DNA from 2 places in the Mesorhizobium sp. ES1-3 genome. Region 1 is predicted to be linked to the other one. Evidence: predicted binding sites of a transcription regulator. Region 1 holds the regulator's gene; the other holds the start of a gene.
The links. The regulator PhoB, encoded in region 1, activates phosphate uptake and scavenging genes when phosphate is short. The targets are predictions, from matches to a motif close to TGTCATNNANCTGTCAT.
Positions count from the first base shown of each region.

Region 2: a site for PhoB is predicted at 3,753-3,769, ahead of LB536_RS11835 (esterase-like activity of phytase family protein). Genes of this name have one in related genera too.

Region 1 covers NZ_JAIUGW010000005.1:58,444-65,658, reverse strand. The annotation lists gene pstS (phosphate ABC transporter substrate-binding protein PstS) at 1-197, shown strand, start outside; gene pstC (phosphate ABC transporter permease subunit PstC) at 264-1,247, shown strand; gene pstA (phosphate ABC transporter permease PstA) at 1,251-2,102, shown strand; gene pstB (phosphate ABC transporter ATP-binding protein PstB) at 2,099-2,902, shown strand; gene phoU (phosphate signaling complex protein PhoU) at 2,928-3,635, shown strand; gene phoB (phosphate regulon transcriptional regulator PhoB) at 3,655-4,344, shown strand; partial or broken gene LB536_RS09530 (sugar kinase) at 4,629-4,961, opposite strand; gene LB536_RS09525 (sterol desaturase family protein) at 5,014-5,985, opposite strand; gene LB536_RS09520 (LysR family transcriptional regulator) at 6,098-6,979, shown strand.
Region 2 covers NZ_JAIUGW010000006.1:161,982-169,196, forward strand. The annotation lists gene LB536_RS11825 (MFS transporter) at 1-441, shown strand, start outside; gene LB536_RS11830 (MATE family efflux transporter) at 466-1,926, opposite strand; gene LB536_RS11835 (esterase-like activity of phytase family protein) at 2,169-3,638, opposite strand; partial or broken gene LB536_RS11840 (glycine cleavage T C-terminal barrel domain-containing protein) at 3,859-4,053, shown strand; gene LB536_RS11845 (trimethylamine methyltransferase family protein) at 4,067-5,620, shown strand; gene LB536_RS11850 (hypothetical protein) at 5,744-6,058, shown strand; gene LB536_RS11855 (ATP-dependent helicase) at 6,097-7,215, opposite strand, start outside.

The sequences.
Region 1 (7,215 bases):
TGATCCACAAGACTCCGAGCGATGCCGCCGCCACCGGCGAAGCGCTGAAGTTCTTTGCCTGGGCCTATAAGGACGGCAAGGAAACCGCCAAGGCGCTCGACTACGTGTCGATCCCCGACAGCGTCGTCGACCTGATCAAGGCTTCGTGGAAGGCCGACATCCAGGCCGACGGCAAGCCGGTCTACGCAGGCGAGTAACATCACCCGAAGGAGCGCCGCTTCACGCGGCGCTCCTTTTTCTCAACACAAAGAGCCGAGCTTGACATGAGTGCTGTCCAGGAAGCCTTGCCAGCCATCAAGGGCTCGCGCGACGCCATCGTCAGACGTTTCGCGTTAACCGATTCGATCTTCCATGGGCTGACCCGCGCCGCCGCCATTCTCGTGCTGGTGCTGCTTGGCGGCGTTGCCATCTCGTTGTTTGCCGGTTCCTGGCAGGCACTGTCGACCTTCGGCTTCTCGTTTCTGACCAGCGAGAGCTGGAACCCGGTGACGGAAAAATTCGGCGCCCTGGCGCCTATCTATGGGACCATTGTCACATCGGCCATCGCCATCCTGATCGCCGTGCCGCTCGGCATCGGCATTGCCATTTTTCTCACCGAGCTTTGCCCGCGCCCCCTTCGGCGCCCAATCGGCATGGCGGTGGAATTGCTGGCCGGCATTCCTTCGATCATCTATGGTATCTGGGGCCTGTTCGTCCTGGCGCCGTTCCTGCAGACGACAGTGCAGCCCTTCATCATCAGCGTTTTCCATGGCATTCCCGGCCTTGGCAGCCTGTTTGCCGGTCCGCCCTACGGCATCGGCCTGCTGACCTCGTCGCTGATCCTCGCCATCATGGTGCTGCCCTTCATCACTTCGATCACCAAGGACGTGTTCGACACGGTGCCGCCGGTGCTGAAGGAGTCCGCCTACGGCATTGGCTGCACGACCTGGGAAGTGACACGTCGCGTCGTCATCCCTTACACCCGCATCGGCATCATGGGCGGCGTCATGCTCGGCCTTGGCCGCGCGCTTGGCGAAACCATGGCGGTGACGTTCGTGATCGGCAACGCGCACCGCATCTCGACCTCGCTGTTCGCGCCGGCAACGACAATCTCCGCGACCATCGCCAATGAATTCACCGAAGCCGTTGGCGACCTCTACACGTCCTCGCTGGTGGCGCTCGGCCTGATCCTGTTCGTCATCACCTTCCTCATCCTTGCGATCGCACGCTACATGCTGATGCGCATCGACGCCCGCACCGGAGCCTGACCGATGTCGACAGCCTCGTCGCTTCACAGCCGCCGCAAGGCCAGAAACTCGGTGATGATGACGCTGTGCGTCGCCGCCGCGGGCATCGGGCTTGCCTGGCTGGCACTGATCCTCGGCGCGTTGATCTACAAAGGCGCGGCCGGGCTCTCGCTTGATGTGTTCACGCAGATGACGCCGCCGCCCGGCGATGCCGGCGGCCTGCTGAACGCTATCTATGGCAGCGTGGTGATGACGGTCATCGCCGTTATCGTCGGCACGCCAATCGGTGTTCTGGCCGGCACCTACATGGCCGAATACGGCCGCTTCTCGAAACTCACCACCGTGGTGCGCTTCATCAACGACATCCTGCTGTCGGCGCCGTCGATCATCATCGGCCTGTTCGTCTACGAATTGATGGTGCGGCCGATGGGGCATTTCTCGGCGATCGCCGGCGCCGTCGCGCTGGCCATCCTGGTCATCCCTGTGGTCGTGCGCACCACCGAGGACATGCTCAACCTGGTGCCGAACGCCTTGCGCGAAGCCGGCACCGCGATCGGCGCGCCGCGCTGGGTGGTCATCAAATCAGTGGCTTACCGTGCCGCACTTTCCGGCATCGTCACCGGCATATTGCTGTCGATCGCCCGCATCTCCGGCGAGACGGCGCCGCTGCTCTTCACCGCGCTGAACAACCAGTTCTGGTCGAGCAATCTCAACGCGCCGATGGCCAGCCTGCCGGTCACCATCTTCCAGTTCGCTCTCAGCCCCTATGAGGAATGGCAGCAGCTGGCCTGGACCGGCGCACTCATAATCACATTGACGGTTCTCGCGCTCAGCATCTTTGCGCGCAGCCTGACCGGACGCAGAGAGGACAAATGAGCCAGATGTTGTCTCCAGACATGACGATTGCCACCGAGGCAGCCGCCAAGGCGAAGATCGAGGTCAAGAACCTCAATTTCTACTACGGCCAGTCGAAGGCGCTGAAGGACATCACGTTGTCGCTGCCCGAGCGCAGCGTGACGGCCTTCATCGGACCGTCGGGTTGCGGAAAGTCGACGCTGCTGCGCGTCTTCAACCGCATCTACGAGCTCTACCCCAAGCAGACCGCCGAGGGTCAGGTGCTGCTCGACGGCCAAAACGTTCTCGACCGCTCGCAGGATCTCAACCTGCTGCGCACCAAGATCGGCATGGTGTTCCAGAAGCCGACGCCATTCCCGATGTCGATCTATGAGAACATCGCCTTCGGCGTCAGGCTCTATGAGAAGATCAGCAAGGCCGAGATGGACGGCCGTGTCGAACAGGCGCTGAAGCGCGCGGCACTGTGGACCGAGGTCAAGGACAAGCTGAACGCCAGCGGCCTCAGCCTGTCGGGCGGCCAGCAGCAGCGGCTTTGCATCGCCCGCACCGTGGCGGTGAAGCCGGAAGTCATCCTGCTCGACGAGCCGGCCTCGGCGCTCGACCCATTGTCCACCGCCAAGATCGAGGAACTGATCGACGAGTTGCAGGCCGACTACACGATCGTCATCGTCACCCACAACATGCAGCAGGCCGCGCGCGTCTCGAAGCAGACGGCTTTCATGTATCTGGGCGAACTGGTCGAATTCGACAAGACCGAGAAGATCTTCACGTCGCCTCGCGAGAAGCGCACGCAGGACTACATCACCGGCCGCTTCGGCTGATATCACGCATACGAGGACCAGGATCATGGCCGAACACACAGTCGCAGCCTTCGACGAGGATCTCGGACAGATCAGCAGGCTGATCAGCGACATGGGCGATCTCGCCGGCACGATGGTCGGTGGCGCCACCAAGGCGCTGCTGAATTCGGACAACGCGCTGGCACAGCGCGTCGTCTCCGACGACGCCATCATGGACGCGCGCCAGCGCGAACTCGACGACCGCGCCATCACCCTGATCGCCAAGCGCCAGCCGATGGCCGACGATCTGCGCCATGTCGTCGGCTCGATCCGCATGGCGGGCGATCTCGAGCGCATCGGCGACCTTGCCAAGAACATCGCCAAGCGCGTCGGCTCCGTCGGCCTCACCGCCACGCCGCGCGACCTGTCGCATTCGATCGACTCCATGGCGCAGCTGGTGCTGATCCAGGTGCAGGGCGTGGTCGAGGAATATGCGGCCGGCGATGCCGCCGCACTCGCCAAGCTCAGGAACGACGACGAACGCATCGACGTCAAATACACCTCGGTGTTCCGCGAACTCCTGACCTACATGATGGAGGATCCGCGCAACATCACGGCTTGCACGCATCTTTTGTTCTGCGCCAAGAACCTCGAACGCATCGGCGACCATGTGACCAACATCGCCGAGAATGCGTACTATGTGCTGACTGGCACGCAACTGCCCGCCAATCGTCCGAAGCAGGACGAGACGGCGATGTCGGTGCCGGCGGCTTGACGGCAGGGATGATCAATCGATGATCGCGCCACGCATCATGGTGGTGGAGGACGAGGAGCCGCTCGGTGTGCTCCTGCGCTACAATCTGGAATCGGAAGGGTACCAGGTCGAGGTGGTGACGCGCGGCGACGAAGCCGAGATCCGCCTCCAGGAGAACGTGCCCGACCTCCTGGTGCTCGACTGGATGGTGCCGGCGGTTTCCGGCATCGAGCTCTGTCGGCGCCTGCGAATGCGGCCCGAGACCGAGAGGCTGCCGATCATCATGCTGACGGCACGCGGCGAGGAGAGCGACCGCGTGCGCGGCCTTTCGACCGGTGCCGACGACTATCTGGTCAAGCCGTTCTCGACGCCGGAATTCATGGCCCGGGTCAAGGCGCTGCTACGCCGCGCCAAGCCGGAAGTGCTGTCCAGCGTGCTCAAGGTCGGAGACATCGTGCTCGACCGCGAATCGCACCGGGTCTATCGCAAGAAGAGCGAGATCCGGCTTGGCCCGACCGAGTTCCGGTTGCTAGAGTTCATGATGCGCCATCCCGGCCGGGTGTTCTCGCGCAGCCAGCTGCTCGACAATGTCTGGGGCGAGACGATCTATATCGACGAGCGCACCGTGGACGTGCATGTCGGACGGCTGCGCAAGGCGGTCAACAATGGCCGCATGCCGGACGTCATCCGCACCATCCGCGGCGCGGGCTACGCGATCCGCGAGGATTAAAGCGCCGCTCAGCCAGCGCGAGTGCAGCGAAACATGCCTCGCCTCGCGGAAATGGCCATTCAACTCGCTGTGCCGTTGCCATGTCGAGCGTGCTGTCGGGTTTGCGCATCTGAACCGGTGTCGAACTTTCCACTCCCCCCAACGTCGGCGTCACACCGATCACACGGCATGGGTGTCACTGTCATCGAAGCCGTCAATAGCTTGGGACGCCCAGTCAAGCAGTTGGGACGCGCAGTCCTGGCGTCCGGCCATGCGTTTCCCGGACTGCAAGGCGTTGCACGGTTTCAGGCAACGCTCTTCCCGGCACTCCCTCTCACTTGCACGCTCAGCGCGAAAATCTCCTGGTCGACGAAAGTCAATGCGCGCATGGCGCAGCCTTCGCGAATGAGCGGCAGCTCGTTCGGCTCGGTGTCGAAGGAAATCGATTCCGAATGCTGGCCGCCGGCGGTGTGGGCGATGGCCTCGCGCAACGCCGGCTCGATCAGGTCGAAGGCGGCGGCGCTGACGCCGACCATGGCGACCGGTGCGGGATCGATCAGCGCGAACAGGCTGCCAAGCCCGTATCCGAGCGTTTCGCCGGCCTTGCGGTAAAGAGATCGGGGGCTAGGGCGGTCTGCGGCGTAAACCTGCCTGAGGGCTTATATCACGTGCCCGTTCCGCCGGCGTGACCTATAGCCGGCGCCGCGCGGCAAGACGCGCCTTCATCCGTGCCTTTGCCGATTCAGTGCCATCGTGGAAGGTGTCGAACCACTTGTCCCATGGCACTTCCAGCGTGCCGTAGTTCACCTCAAAGTAGCGATGATGAAGCTGGTGGTGGAAGGTGCCCAGGTCGACGCGCTTGCGCCCGGCCAGCCAGAGCCCTTCGAACCCGGTATGGGTGGTAATGGCGTAAAGGCCATAGAACATCAGGTGGCAGATAAGATGCACCGGGCTGGACGGAACAACGAAATGGACCAGCGCGGTTCCGAAATAGAAAATGTGTTCAACCGGGTGCATCGCAAGGCCCGACCACGGCCCCACATCAATATTGCGGTGATGCAGCGCGTGGATGCGGTAAAGGAGCTTCGTATGGAGCAGCCGGTGAATCCAGTAGAAGTAGAAACTCTCCCAGATCGGGATCAACAGGAAGAGGCCGACGAACCAGACCGGGTGGCCGGACCATGTTAGAGTCGGCGCATAGCCATTGGCCATCGCCCACCAGACCAGCGCCTCGTATGCCGACCAGATCGTTACGCCCGAAGCCAGCGACCAGAACACGTTGTCGGCCAGTTGGCTGTCGAAACTGAAGGCGCGCCCCTTGCGCGGGTAGGGGCGCGGATCAAACTTCTTGTCGGTGCCCTGCAACTGGTGGCGGTGAAAAACAAGATGCAGCCCCTGCGCTACAACTACCGTCAGGCCGAAGTTTCGTAGCCAGATCACCCCGATCCATAGCCCTGGCTCCTTCGCCTGGGCAAGCGTGGGGCTGGCCAAGGCATAAGCCGCGAAGGCCAGCCCCACGATGACGAGATTGATTGAGACAGGCAGCCAGCTTCCGACATACCAGCGAAAGATCGCTGCGAGGTTCAGCGGCCAGCGCCAGACCGGCGCAATCTCAATGGGCAGGCTGTCGGGGACGTGGTTCCATTCCTTCCGGTCTGACATCGATGTCGCTCTTTTCCGGCCGTGGTTCATGCGCAGGGTATTGCTCGGAAATTGACAACACAAAGAATATCTTTTCAGGTATTGGGGTCATTTTAATTGATGGTAAGATCTCATGAAAACACCGCACCCGACCTGGCTGCTCGCCTTCGAGGCGGCGGCGCGGTATGGCAGTTTCACCGCCGCGGCCGCTGAGCTGAACCTGACCGCAGCGGCCGTCAGCCAGCATATCCGCCTGCTGGAAAAGCATGTCGGCGCGCGGCTGTTCGAGCGGCTGCCGCGCGGCGTTGCGCTGACGGATATCGGCCAGGCCTATGCCCAGCCGGTGCGCCAGTCCTTCGCCGAGTTGCAGCGGGCGACGGACGGTCTCTTCGCGCGCCCATCGCGGCGGGTGGTGCGGGTGCGCGCCTCGATCACTTGGGCGGCGTTGATCCTTGCGCCCCGGTTGGCCGATTTTCGGCAGGCCCACCCAGAGATCGACATCCAACTCTCCACCTTCGTCTGGTCCGATCGTTTTGAAGCCGGCAACAGCGATGTCGACATCCGCTGGGGGCACGGCGACTGGCCCGAGGGTGCGGTTCAACTGCTGGCCCATGAATCCGCGATCGTCGTCTGCCATCCTGCCGACACCGCCTGGTTGGCGGGGCGCCGGGACATCCGCGACTTCCCCTTTGCCTGCCTGCACCATGTGATCGGGTTTGAGACCGAGTGGCAGCGCCTGTCGGATCATTTCGGCCTCGCCCTCCCGGCCCCGCCGCAGCGTGCCCGCTACGATTCATCGCTGCTCGCGCTGTGGGCGATGACCACGGGCGGCGGCGCCATGATCGTTCTGGAGAGTTTCGCCAGGCCGTTTCTCGATTCCGGCCAACTGGTCGCGCCCTTGCCGCACCGCGTGCCCATAAGTGGCGCGCATTACATGGTGCAGGCCGACGGGGCGGGGCGCAATGACGCGGTGCAGACCTTCTGCCGCTGGGCTGCGGCGCTCTACCCGGCCTGAACGCCGGTTGTGGGTACTGGCGCACGGCGGACCGCACCGCCGGCCGACGGGGCTTAGAGCCGGATGATTTTAGGTCGAATCGACCTGAAATCTGAATCCGTTTCTAAATCAAAGAGATAGAGCATGATGTCGTCCGAAAACCGCTTCACACTTTTCGACATCATGCTCTAGCAGGAGGCCCGAAATCTGGCGGGTAGTATGTCATGCCCCGTCGGAGTGATTGGGTTCGATCTTGG
Region 2 (7,215 bases), on a different contig from region 1:
CATGCCGTTGCCGGCGCACTGTTCTTTGAACTGGCGATCGTCGCGGCGGCCAGCATCGTGGTGCTGATGCGCGTGCAGAGCAGCAAGGCGATGCTGGCCGCCCTGGCCTTGATGATCCCGAGCGTGCTGCTGGTGGTGGCGGCGCAGATTCTGGCCTCGATGGCGCTGATGATCGTGGCGACGGCCTGCTGCGGTGTCGTGGCCGCACTCGGCTACCGAGGCGGCCTGCAGGTGGTGAACGAGATCGCGCCGCAGGACCGCCGTGCCGAGGTCGTATCCAGCTTCTTCGTCTGCTGCTTTGTCGGCAACGCCTTGCCTGTCATCGGCATCGGCGTCGTGTCGACCTATGCAAGCCCTGTCGCCGCGAGCCTGGCCTTCGCGGCCATGATCATCGTGTTCGCGCTGGTGGCGCTCGCCTTCGGGCTCAGACAAAGGCGCTGAGACAGCCGCGCCAGCATGCGTGCTTCAGCCGTTCGGCGTCTGAGGTGCCATGTTCGCGCGCTGGCGCGGCACGCCGAGCCCGGTGTCGGGCGGTTCTCCGGCCGCTGGCCTGTTCTCGATCATGTGCAAGGTGCGCCAGCCGCCGAAGCGGTAGTAGGCCGCGGCCAGGGCCAGCGAGGCGATCGAACCGGCCGGGAAACTCCACCACAGCGCCTCTTCGCCGATCACGCCGCGCATATAATAGGCAAAGCCGGTGCGCACGATGAGCACCGAGATCACCAGGATGATCAGCGGCGGCATCACGGCCCCCGTGGCGCGCACGGTGGCGAACAGCACGATGGTGATGCCGAACAGGATGAACGACCAGGACGCGACCGTGTTGATGTGGGCGGCAATGTCGATCGCTGCGCTGTCACTGCTCAGGAACAAGCTCAGGATCGAGCGGTCGAAGACCCATAGCAGCGCGACGAGAGCGCCGGTCAGGACGAGGTTGAAGCCGACGCCGGAAGCGGCAACGCGGCCGATCCGGTCCCAGCGGCCGGCACCGACATTCTGGGCCGCCATGGAAGAGACCGCGGCGCCGATCGCGAGCGCCGGCATCTGGATGTAGGTCCAGAGCTGCGCGGCGATGCCGTAGGCGGCGGCGACCTGCGAACCGTACGAATTGACGATGCCCATCACCGTCAGTGCCGCCGCCGAGATGACGATCATCTGCAGACCCATCGGCACCCCCTTGAAGACGACGATGCGCAGCAGCGCCGGATCCGGGCGCAGCAGGACGAGATTGGCGCCGGCCAGCCGCAACGGATGCTTGCGCGTGTAGAGCACGACGAGGATGGCGATGACACTGACGGTCTGACCGATCAGCGTCGAGGTGGCGGAACCGGCGATGCCGAGTTCGGGAAACGGGCCGATGCCGCGGATGAGCAAGGGATTGAGCGCGATGTCGAGAACGACCGCCAGTGCCATGAAGATGAAGGGCGTGCGTGAATCGCCGGCGCCGCGCAGCACGGTCATGACGAAGGACAGAAGGTTCATCATCGGCACGGCGACGAAGATGATGCGCAGGTAGGAGTGCGCGAGCGCCAAGGCGTCGGCCGGCGTGCCAAGTGCGCCCAGGATGGCATCGACCCAGATCCAGCCGCAGACCGCGAAGACCACCGAAACGAGGAAGAAGAAAGTGGCGCTGGTGCCGACGATGCGGCGCGCCTCGGGCAGGTCGCGGGCGCCGACCGACTGCGCCACCAGAATGGTGGCCGCCATGCCGATGCCGAACACAGTGCCGAGGATCAGGAACAGAACGAGATTGGCGTTGGATGTCGCGGTCAGCGCCGAGTCGCCGAGGAAGCGGCCCACCCAGACGGCATTGACCGAGCCGTTCAGCGATTGCAGCACGTTGGAGCCGAGCACCGGCAAGGCGAAGAGCAGCAGCGTGCGTGGGATCGGGCCGCTGGTCAGGTCGCCGGTGCGCCGACGCGCGGGCATTTTTTCGTCCATGGGCGATAAGGCCTATCTCGAGTCCGGTGCGCGATGATCGCATGATTCAACCGAACAGGTCGATGCGGGGGCGGGGAGCTTCGTGCGCGGTGTCGGCTGCCGGCAAGGTCATCGAGCAGGACGGCCGAACCGATCGATGCGGGCGTGCCGAAGGACGCCGAGTTCTTGAAGTGAGTCTTCACGACCTGCTCAGGCGGACGCGCCAGGCGCGCCCGCTTGTGCAGTGATCGTTACTTCTTGCCGAGGCCGGGCAGCGTGACCTGATAGACCAGGAACATGGTGTCGACATCGGCGCCGTCATCGGCCTTGTAGGGCGCGCCGACCTGGAATCCGTCCTGGGCGAGGAAGTCATTGTCGTTGGCGACGAACAGGAAATAGTCGTCGGGCTGCTTCGGGTCGAGGACGCTGGCAACCGACATCGCTTCCCATTTTTCCGAAAGCTCGTTGCGGTCCTTCGCCCCACCATTGTGCAGGCCGAAGCGGCCAAGCTGCGCGGCGTCGTTTATGTCGATGAACGGCGTCAGCTTGGCCGGCGTCACCGAGGGATCAAGCACGCCCTTGGGCGCCACCGGCTTGTCGGCCGCGTCGAAGGGGCCGCCCGCGATGTCGGTCGCGCCGGACACGTCGACGATGTTGATCTGGCGGTAGAGCGAAGCGTCACCCTTCTTCAGGCCCTGGCCGTTGCCGCTGTCGCGGGCCAGCATCAGGAAGGCCGTGTCGGAAAGCGCCATGATCTCGCTCTGCGCGGCGACCTTGGTCTTGCCCTTGGCATCCCTGAACACCGGCAGCGGCACGACATACTCATGCGCGAGCTTCAGATGGGCGAGGTCGGAGGCATCGTAGACCAGCGCCCGGGTGTTCTGCCGCGTCGCTGGGGAATCGCCGCCGTCCTGCCTCGGCGCCGACTGCAGCACGGCGATCAGGAACTTGCCGTCCGGCGTCATCGCCATGCCTTCGAGGCCCTGGTTGTTCTGGCGGCCGGTCTCGGGATCCTTCGGATCTGGATCGGCGGCACCGGGGCCGGGGTTGTCGGAGGAGAAATTCGGCGCTCCCTTGCGCATCGGCACGAGGGCTGCCGGCGGCTGGGTCGCCGACATCAGCCGGCCTTGCGCGGAGAACCTGTAGATGTTGGGGCCGTACTCGTCGGAGATGAACATCGAACCGTCGGGCAGCCGCGCGATGGCCTCGTTGTCGAGAGCGAGCTTGCCGTTGGTGGCGACGGGCAGCATCGGCATGTCGCTGGTGGCCGGGCGTACATCCGACAATGGATCGAGGCCGGTGGCATCGACGCCCTTGTCATCGGTGAGCAGTATCGTGTCGGCAAGCGTCGCCTTGACGCCCGCCTGCTCCTGGCCGGCGGCGGGAGCGGCGTCCGGCGCGACAGGCGTGAATTCGATGCCGATGGCGTTGAGGCGCGGCCGGTAGTCGGTGGTGCCGCCGACGTTGTAGCCACGGTCGGGCAGGAGCCAGAGCGACCCCTTGTAGGTACCCGCTTCATGCGTCCAGCCTGATGTGTCGATCGCCATGCCTGAGGCGGAGCCAAAGGTCTCGCCGAACTTGTCGCGCTGGTCGGCGGGGATGCGGCCGACGCCAACCAGGCCCTTGTTGACGTAAGCCACGCCGTCGGCAAGCGCCGGGGTGAGGGCGGTGAACAAGACCAGCGCGACGCCGAGCGAGGCGGTTCGGTGCAGGTGTTTCATGGACAATCCTCTTTGTGACGAAGCGTGCCGGAGCGGCCGAAGGACAAAAACGAAAAGAGGTGCCGCATCGACGATGCCGCGCGTGCCTCCCCGAAACCGATCTAAGGCGTGAACATGATGCTTGCGTGACAGTGCGCGAAGCGGGTCCGCCAGCGCACTAGACACATATGTCTAGTACGTATAGGGTGCCGCTTCGAACTCACCAGGAAGGAATCCTTGAGGCCGCCGCGTCGGCTTCGTCACCTCGGGCGGATTTGGCTACACGATCGGCAAGAGCGTCGCGCTGGCGTTGGTGGACGACGATTTCGCCGGGGAGGGGACGGCGCTTTGCGTGCACATTGTCGGCGTCGAGCGGACTGCGCGGGTCATCGCGGCCTCGCCCTATGATCCCCAGGGCAAGGCGATGCGGCAATGAGGAGGAGTTTCTGATGATCGATGACGCTGCACGAGACAGCAGGCGCGAACGCCGGCGCGGACGCATGGGCGAGGCCGGCAGCGAATCAAGCCGCAAGCCCAATTACCGGTCGCTGAAGAACCCGTTCCTGCCGCAGCCGATCTTTTCCGACGACCAGGTGGCGTCGATCCACGACACGGCGCTGCGCGTGCTGGAGGAGCTCGGCATCAAGGTGCTGTTGCCGCAGGCGCGCGAGGTGCTCGCCCGCGCCGGCGCGCTGGTCGATCCCGACACCGACATGGTGCGCATCGGCCGCGACATGGTGTTGGCCGCACTCGCCTCGGCGCCGCGATCGATCCAGGCCAATGCAGGCGCGCGTGCTCGCGATCTGTCGCTCGAACTGGGCTCGATGACGTTCCTGGCGGGCTCCGGCGCGCCCAACGTCACCGATCTCGACCGCGGCCGGCGGCCCGGAACGCTGGCCGCCTTCGAGGAACTCATCAAGCTGGTGCAACATTTTGATGTGTTGCACATGCTGGGGCCGTGCATCGAGCCGCAGGACATCGACAATCGCCTCCGCCACTATGCCGTCAACCGGGCGCAGCTGACGCTCTCCGACAAATTCCCGTTCGTGTTCGCACGCGGTACGCCGCAGGTCGATGACAGTTTCGAGATGATCAGGCTGGCCCGCGGGCTGTCCGAAGACGAGTTCCGCACGGGCGCGCATTGCTACACCGTCATCAACACCAACTCGCCGCGCCAGCTCGATATTCCGATGGCGCAAGGCATCATCGACTTCGCCAAGGCGGGCCAGGTCCTGATCATCACGCCGTTCTGCCTGGCCGGTGCGATGGCGCCGATCACGGTGGCCGGCGCCCTGACGTTGCAGCATGCCGAAGCGCTGGCCGGGCTGACGCTGGCGCAGATCGTGCGGCCGGGCGCGCCGGTGGTCTACGGTTCCTTCTCCTCCAATGTCGACATGAAATCCGGTGCACCCGCCTTCGGCACGCCGGAGCATGTCAAGGCCACGCTGGGTGCGGGCCAATTGGCGCGCTTCACCGGTCTGCCCTGGCGCTCGGGCGGCGGCAGCGCGGCCAACATTTCGGACGCGCAGGCCGCGCACGAGACGCAGTTCGCGCTATGGGGCTCGGTGCTGTCGGGCGCCACCGTCTGCATCCATGCGGCCGGCTGGCTGGAAGGGGGCTTGAGTGTTTCCCTGGAAAAGCTGGTCACCGACATCGAGGCGCTGCAGACGGTCGCGGAACTTTGTGCCGCGACCCCCGGCGACGACGACGCAATAGGCTTCGAGGCGATCGCCGAAGTGCAGCCGGGCGGCCACTTCTTCTCGGCCGGCCACACCATGGCGCGCTACCGCACCGCCTTCTACGAGCCGCTGGTGGCCGACTGGTCGAATTTCGGCAACTGGACGCAAAGCGGCTCGAAGAACGCGACCGAACGCGCCACCGGCATCTGGAAGCGCATCCTTGCCGATTTCGAGCCGCCGGCAGCGGCCGCCGCCACGTCAGGCGTGCTCGACGCATTCATCGCGCGGCGCACGGAAGAGGGCGGCGCGGCGCCGGTTTCGTGAGATAGCTCGCAGATCCATCGTCCAGAATTGTGGCCGCGATCCCGGAACCCGCGGCGCGTCCCACGCATTCATGGAAGCGGGCCAATGCCTGGCTCCATTCGCGAGCCGTCGAGGGAGGACGACATGGGTTTCGACCAGTATCACGAACCGCCGGAAGAACTGTCGCAGGAAGTGCGGACCTTTGCCCGCATGATCACCTCGCTGATCGAGGAGGCGGAAGCGATCAGCTGGTACGAACAGCGCATGTCGGTGGAGAAGGACCCGCAGGCCAAGGCGATCATGAAGAACGCGCAGAGCGAGGAGTTCAAGCATTTCGGCATGGACCTGGAATTCCTGCTGCGCCAGAAGACGGACTGGCGCGTGGAACTGAAGGAAATCCTGTTTACGACAGGGGATATCGTGAAGGCTGGGGAGAAGGGCGAGAAGAAGGTGGATTGAGGCGGAAAGCCGGCTTTCCGAGGCCAGCCGCATTCAACTCACACCGCCGCGACAAACCCGTCCAGCACGCGCTTCTGGCCGGCCTTGTCGAAGTCGATCGTCAGCTTGTTGCCTTCGATGGCCGCGATGTTGCCGTTGCCGAATTTCTGGTGGAAGACGCGGTCGCCGACGTTGAAGGCCGACGGCGTGTCGGAGACGGATTTGGCGACCAGTTCGCCGTCGATGGTGCGGCCCTTCACGCTGGTGCGGCCGGCGCCGTAGCCGGAGTCTGTTTCGCCATAGCCGATGCGCTCGACCTGATGGCCCGAGCGCGTGCCCCAATTGCGGTCGGTCGCCTCGGTGCGGTTGGCCTGTGCGCGCTGCCAGCCCGGCGTCGAATAGGTGTTGGAGAAGGCGCCGGATTTTTCCGTGTTGGCACCAACATTGTCGAAGCGCGAGGCGCCGTAGGGGTTCTGTCTTCCTGCCCCCTGGCCGCCGCGGCCGGACGCGAACGAGCCGCCGCCATAGGGATTGCCGTAGCCGCCGTAGGAGTTGCCGGCTTCGGCGACCTCGACATGGGCTTCCGGGAGTTCCTCGAGGAAGCGTGACGGGATGGTCGATTGCCACAGGCCGTGGATGAGGCGATTGGAGACGAACCAGATATGCAGATTCTTCTTGGCCCGCGTCAGGCCGACATAGGCGAGCCGCCGCTCTTCTTCGAGCCCGGAACGGCCACCTTCGTCCAGCGCACGCTGGTGAGGAAAGAGGCCTTCCTCCCAGCCGGGCAGGAACACGGTCTCGAATTCGAGGCCTTTGGCCGAGTGCAGCGTCATGATGGAAACGGCGTCTTGTCCGGCGTTCTGCTCGGCATCCATGACCAGCGCGACATGTTCGAGGAAGGAGCGCAGCGACTCGTACTGCTCCATGGAGCGAATCAGTTCCTTCAGGTTCTCCAGCCGGCCGGGCGCCTCGACCGAACGGTCGTTCTTCCACATGTCGGTGTAGCCGCTCTCTTCGAGAATGGTCTCGGCGAGCTCGGTGTGCGGCGTGGTTTCCAGCGCCTTCTGCCAGCGCTCGAAATTGGCCGCCACCTCGCGCAACGCGGCGCGCGGCTTCGGCTTCAACTCGTCGCTTTCGGCGAGATTGCCGGCGGCTTCCAGCATGGGGATGCGCAGGGC